2 linked regions of the Flocculibacter collagenilyticus genome follow. The protein of the gene in region 1 interacts with the protein of each later gene in a pairwise test. Links are inferred from orthologs where the notes say so. Each region holds a gene or a part of one and is shown on either strand. Other genes may lie near its edges.

The links.
Region 2: the proteins of ribD (region 1) and accC interact in binary tests that used the Escherichia coli proteins (3 or more experiments, as listed by UniProt). The link is inferred for Flocculibacter collagenilyticus from one-to-one orthologs.

The regions. Positions count from the first base shown.
Region 1 is NZ_CP059888.1:2,440,150-2,443,433, reverse strand. The notes cover bases 63-3,013. They hold ribD (bifunctional diaminohydroxyphosphoribosylaminopyrimidine deaminase/5-amino-6-(5-phosphoribosylamino)uracil reductase RibD), read left to right. Parts: upstream 63-942; coding sequence 943-2,085; downstream 2,086-3,013. Other genes in these bases: ribBA (bifunctional 3,4-dihydroxy-2-butanone-4-phosphate synthase/GTP cyclohydrolase II), read left to right, coding at 2,839-3,013; HUU81_RS10845 (riboflavin synthase), read left to right, coding at 2,112-2,777; nrdR (transcriptional regulator NrdR), read left to right, coding at 434-883; glyA (serine hydroxymethyltransferase), read left to right, coding at 63-331. Outside these bases: more of glyA, read left to right, coding at 1-62; more of ribBA, read left to right, coding at 3,014-3,284. UniProt on the Escherichia coli protein: Converts 2,5-diamino-6-(ribosylamino)-4(3h)-pyrimidinone 5'-phosphate into 5-amino-6-(ribosylamino)-2,4(1h,3h)-pyrimidinedione 5'-phosphate.
Region 2 is NZ_CP059888.1:823,768-826,918, reverse strand. What follows is about bases 115-2,932. They hold accC (acetyl-CoA carboxylase biotin carboxylase subunit), read left to right. Parts: upstream 115-762; coding sequence 763-2,103; downstream 2,104-2,932. Other genes in these bases: HUU81_RS03535 (DUF2170 family protein), read left to right, coding at 2,627-2,932; HUU81_RS03540 (DUF6471 domain-containing protein), read right to left, coding at 2,123-2,452; accB (acetyl-CoA carboxylase biotin carboxyl carrier protein), read left to right, coding at 269-739; aroQ (type II 3-dehydroquinate dehydratase), read left to right, coding at 115-251. Also shown: more of aroQ, read left to right, coding at 1-114; more of HUU81_RS03535, read left to right, coding at 2,933-3,109; HUU81_RS03530 (PspA/IM30 family protein), read left to right, coding at 3,096-3,151. UniProt on the Escherichia coli protein: This protein is a component of the acetyl coenzyme A carboxylase complex; first, biotin carboxylase catalyzes the carboxylation of the carrier protein and then the transcarboxylase transfers the carboxyl group to form malonyl-CoA.

The sequences.
Region 1 (3,284 bases):
TGGTACTGATAACCACTTATTCTTAGTTGACTTAATTGATAAAGATATTACTGGTAAAGATGCTGACGCTGCTCTTGGCCGTGCGTATATCACAGTGAATAAAAACTCGGTACCGAATGACCCACGCTCGCCATTTGTTACGTCTGGATTAAGACTAGGCACACCTGCAATTACACGTCGTGGCTTCAAAGAAGAACAAGCTGGTATGGTTGCAGGGTTTATTTGCGATGTAATTGATGGCTTGGTTAACCACCCTGATGATGAGTCAGTGGTTGAAGCAACTCGTGAAAAAGTAAAAGCATTATGTAGCGAGTTTCCTGTATACGCATAATTCGTAATACTATGTACAAGCATAACCATTAATATTTCGGCCGCATTAGCGGCCGTTTTTGCTTCAATTTGTAAAATAAAGTAATAAATAGAGAAACAGCGGATGCATTGCCCTTTTTGTAGTACGCACGAAACTAAAGTGATTGACTCTCGTTTGGTTGCAGATGGCCACCAAGTTAGGCGTCGTCGTGAATGTTCTGATTGTAAAGAGCGTTTTACCACCTTTGAAAGTGCTGAGCTTGTAATGCCTAAAGTGGTAAAACAAAACGGCTCGCGTGAACCATTTAATGAAGACAAGCTGCGCAATGGTATGCAAAGAGCGTTAGAAAAACGCCCAGTTGATACTGAAGCAATCGAGCTAGAGATTAATAAAATATTTGCCAAGTTAAGAGCCACTGGCGAGCGTGAAGTAGATAGTAAGTTAATTGGTCAATTCATTATGGAAGGGTTAAAAGAGCTAGATAAAGTGGCGTATGTGCGGTTTGCTTCGGTATATCGTTCATTTGAAGATGTGAAAGAGTTTGGTGAAGAAATTGCTAAGCTTGATCAGTAAAAGCTAATCAGTAAAAGCTAACCCGTAACAGAACTAGCAATATTAAATGAGCTAATATAATGCACTTTAATAAATTTGATTATGAAATGATGGTTCGTGCCATTCACCTTGCAAAGCAAGGGCAATTTACTACATCGCCCAATCCTAATGTTGGCTGCGTGATTGTAAAAAATAACCAGATAATCGGTGAGGGCGCGCACTTTTATGCGGGTGGCCCTCATGCGGAAGTTAATGCATTAAAACAAGCTATGGCGCAGGCGGAAGGTGCTACCTGTTACGTTACGCTTGAGCCATGTAGTCATTACGGCCGAACACCGCCATGCGCTAAAACATTGGTGGATGCCAAAGTAGCAAGAGTGGTGGTTGCAATGGTAGACCCTAATCCACAGGTCAGTGGTCGGGGATTGTCAATACTTACTGAGGCAGGCATAAGTGTTGATACTGGATTATTAACAGCGCAAGCGGAAGCGCTTAATCCGGGCTTTATCAAACGAATGAAAACAGGTTTACCGTTTTTAACGGCAAAATTAGCAATTAGTCTTGATGGTAAAGTGGCACTTGAAAACGGCCTTAGTAAATGGATCACAGGTCCAGAAGCCCGCAACGATGTTCAGTTACACCGTGCGCAATCGTGCGCAATTTTGTCAGGTGCTGATACTGTGCTTCAAGACGATGCTAAGTTAAACGTTCGTTGGCAAACACACCTCAAATTAAATGCTATTGATGAGCAGTTAAGAAGGCAGCCGGTTAGAATTATCATCGACAGCCAGCATCGCCTAACACCTGATTTAGCGTTATTTTCTGTATTAAGTAAAATCGTGTTGGTGCGTACTAAGCCTGATAATCAATCAACCTGTCAATCTAGTTACCAATGGCCTGAACATGTTGAAGAAGTTGAACTAGAAGCTAATTCGCAAGGAAAAGTAGATTTAACTGCGTTACTAACATGGTGTGGTGCTGCGGGGCTAAATAATGTTTGGCTTGAAGCGGGCGCTACGTTATGTGGGCAATTTATGCAGCAAAACTTAGTTGACGAGTTAATTTTATATCAAGCAACAAAGTTACTTGGCGATAAAGCCTTGGATATGCTTACACTTGCCCCCATAAGTGATATGGAAAACGTATTACACTTTTCAAAAACTGAATTAACACAAGTGGGGGATGATATGAAGTATCGCCTTATTCCTCAGTCCAAAAGATAAATTTAACACATTAAAAGGTTCACTGAATGTTTACAGGTATCATTGAAGCGGTTGGCTCGATTAACTCAATCCGTCAATATGGTGATGATTTTCGCGTAGAAGTTGCAACAGGTGAACTTGATTTAAGCGATGTTAATTTAGGCGATAGTATTGCCACAAACGGGGTGTGTTTAACCGTTGTGGCGTTTAATGAAAATACGTTTGAAGCTGATGTTTCTGTTGAAACCATTAATAAAACAGGCTTTGCACATTACAGTGCTGGACAAACTGTTAACTTAGAAAAAGCCCTTTTACCAACCACCAGACTTGGTGGCCACATTGTTAGTGGGCATGTTGATGGTGTTGCAAAAGTAGAAAAAATACAGAACTTAGGGCGGGCTGTAGAATATTGGTTGTCGGCTCCCTCCCATTTAACTAAATATATCGTTGAAAAAGGCTCCATCACTATAGATGGCATTAGCCTAACAGTGAATGATGTTGAGCAAACGCAATTTAAATTAACGATTGTGCCGCACACAGCGCAAGAAACAACAATTAGCCAATTAAAAGTGGGTAGCTTAGTTAACCTAGAAATCGATGTGATGGCTAGGTACGTTGAAAAGCTACTAACGCATAAAGAGCAGTCTTCAACAGAGCATAATAAGGATAATGTGACGATGGACTTATTATCTCGCTCTGGCTTTTTGAAATAAATTTTAAGAAAACTATTAAACATTTTACTCTACACAACTAAACGCAAATATAAGGTCTAAGATGTCACTCAATACCCCTGCAGAACTTATCGAAGATATCAAAAATGGAAAAATGGTTATCCTAATGGATGATGAAGACCGTGAGAATGAAGGTGATTTGATTATGGCGGCAGATTATGTCACGCCAGAAGCAATCAACTTTATGGCAACACATGGTCGAGGTCTTATTTGCCTTACACTGACTAAACAGCGCTGTCAGCAGTTAAATTTGCCATTAATGGTTGATGAAAATAATGCGCAATTTTCAACTAACTTTACGGTATCAATTGAAGCCGCAGAAGGGGTAACAACAGGTATTTCGGCAGCTGACCGTGCTCGCACTATTAAAGCTGCAGTGGCAAGAGATGCAAAACCCAGTGATGTTGTACAGCCAGGGCATATTTTCCCATTAAAAGCACAAGATGGTGGTGTATTAACACGCGCAGGGCATACGGAAGCTGGCTGCGA
Region 2 (3,151 bases), 1.6 Mb from region 1 along the record:
AAAAAGTCGACTTCATAATAATTAATCCCGCAGCATTTACCCACACCAGTGTGGCATTGCGTGATGCAATGTTAAGCGTTGCGATACCTTTTTATGAAGTTCACATTTCAAACGTACATGCCAGAGAAGCATTTAGGCATCATTCCTATTTGTCAGACATTGCAGAAGGTGTCATTACAGGCTTTGGCGTACAAGGTTATCAATTTGCATTACAAGCAGCGATCGAACAGCTGCAAACAAAGAATAAATAATTTATAGGGCATATATTATGGATATTCGTAAAATAAAGAAGTTGATTGAGTTAGTTGAAGAGTCTGGCATTGCCGAACTTGAAATTACTGAAGGTGAAGAGTCGGTTCGCATTAACCGCCATAGCTCAGCCCCTGTGATGGCTCCAGCTACTTACGCAGCACCAATGCCTGCACCGCAAGCGCCTGCTGCTCCAGCTAGTGTTCCTGCACAACAAGCGCCAGCTGAAAGCGCGCCAGCTGCAAGTGGCGTTGCTGGCCATCAAGTTCGTTCACCTATGGTGGGCACTTTCTATCGCGCGCCAGCGCCAGATGCCAGCAACTTTGTTGAAGTTGGTTCACAGGTAAAAGTGGGCGATACATTATGTATTATCGAAGCCATGAAAATGATGAACCAAATTGAGTCTGATAAATCAGGTGTAGTAAAAGCAATTCTTGTAGAAAACGAAGACGCGGTCGAATTTGACCAACCTCTATTTGTTATCGAATAATCCAGAAAGTAAGGCTAATTGCCATGATAGACAAGGTTGTAATTGCAAACCGTGGTGAAATTGCGTTAAGAATTCTACGTGCCTGCAAAGAGCTAGGTATTAAAACAGTCGCAATTCACTCAACTGCAGATAAAGACTTAAAGCACGTACTGCTGGCAGACGAATCAATTTGTATTGGTAAAGCATCGTCTACCGACAGTTACTTAAACATTCCACGTATTATTGCAGCAGCAGAAGTTACCGACGCTGTTGCTATTCATCCCGGCTACGGCTTTTTAGCTGAAAATGCCGAATTTGCTGAACAAGTAGAAGACAGCGGTTTTATTTTCATTGGCCCTACCGCTGACACCATTCGCTTAATGGGTGATAAAGTGTCAGCAATTGAAGCAATGAAAAAAGCGGGTGTGCCGTGCGTACCAGGTTCTGATGGCCCGCTAGGCGACGATCCTGCTAAAAATAGAGCTATTGCCAAACGTATTGGCTATCCAATGATTGTTAAAGCTGCTGGCGGCGGTGGTGGCCGTGGTATGCGTGTAGTTCGTAGCGAAGACGAGCTTATTAAATCAATTCAAATGACTAAAGTTGAAGCTGGTACAGCGTTCGGTAATGACATGGTTTATATGGAAAAATTCCTAGAAAACCCACGTCACATTGAAGTGCAAGTACTTGCTGACGGCCAAGGTAATGCCATTCATTTAGGTGAGCGTGACTGTTCCATGCAACGTCGCCACCAAAAAGTAGTTGAAGAAGCGCCTGCACCGGGCATTACTCCGGAAATGCGCGACTTTATTGGCTCTCGTTGTGTACAAGCCTGTATTGAAATTGGTTATCGCGGCGCAGGAACATTTGAGTTTTTATACGAAAATGGTGAGTTCTACTTTATTGAGATGAATACACGTATTCAGGTAGAGCATCCCGTGACTGAAATGGTAACTGGAGTAGACTTAATAAAAGAGCAACTTCGAGTTGCTGCGGGTCAACCGCTTAAGTTGCGTCAAAACGATATTGTGATCCGTGGTCATGCTATGGAATGTCGTATAAATGCTGAAGATCCAGTGTCATTTATCCCATCACCTGGCCGTATTGACCGCTTCCACCCACCTGGTGGTTTAGGTGTACGTTGGGATTCGCACATATATGCAGGTTACAGTGTACCGCCGAATTATGACTCCATGATTGGTAAGCTAATTACTTATGGCGAAAACCGTGGTGTAGCCATTGCGCGTATGCAGCATGCACTTAATGAAATTGTGATTGGTGGTATTAAAACAAATACGCCATTACATAAAGATATTATGGCTGATGAGAACTTCCAAAACGGTGGAACTAATATCCACTACTTGGAAAAGAAACTTGGCTTATAATTGCTAAAAAAATAAGGCCTTAATTGGCCTTATTTTTTTGATTCTGTTTAACCGACTTTTGATACACTTCTTCAATCTCTTCAAGATTTACTGTTTGCTCGCATATCAATAAAATCTGCAATAATAGTTGCCCATCTACCGTGCCCTGTGAAAATTTGGAGCGCAAATTCGTGACTTTTTGCTTTACCCTAAAACGCCGCCATAGCTCATCTGATAAAAATTTATAATCAATGTTTGCACGTCTGATAAAAGCAGAAAGCCAAGTGCTTAGTGTATCTTTCCACTCTTGTTTAGAGACCATTAATACAGCTTGTAATTCTTGCGAAATATCTTCTGATTTTTTAGGCATATACGTTTTAATTATTAAGACCCAGTAAAAGTACGCACATAGTAACAGAAGATACTTTCTGTTCAATTTATTAATTAAAAATAATTATTATAAGTTAAATATTTTTAACTTTTGTTGACTATTAATAACTACAACTTTATAGTTCGGCACAGTGTAAAAACGACAGGACGTAAAATGACAATAACAATTACACAATTAAAACAGGACTTAGTTAACACTAACTTCGCGAACGACTATCACGTCGACATTATTGAGCAAGAAGATGCATTACAACTTACCTTTCGCCAGTACGGCGACCTCCCTGTAGTGCTTGCTGTAAGCGAAAAACAAATTCTGGTTGAATCTGTTTTAGTTGAACGTAATGAATTTCAGCATCCTGAGCAAATTGACTATCAACTATTAAAAAGTCACAAGTATTTACCGCTATCGACTATCGCAATAGACAATATTGCAGGTATCGATTATTACGTGTTATTTGGTGCATTATCAGTGCAATCGCAGGTGTCAGAGCTCATTGAGGAATTACTCGCACTGGTTACTAACACCATGAACGTCATTGATGCTCTAGAGCCACTTTACAAATTTAATCAATCAGAGTTGCAAGTAAAGTCACAAGAAATATTTCAACAGGGAGATGAGCACAATGAACGTGTTTAAAAAAATATTTACTGCATTTAAAGGCGCTGCCACCAATATCGG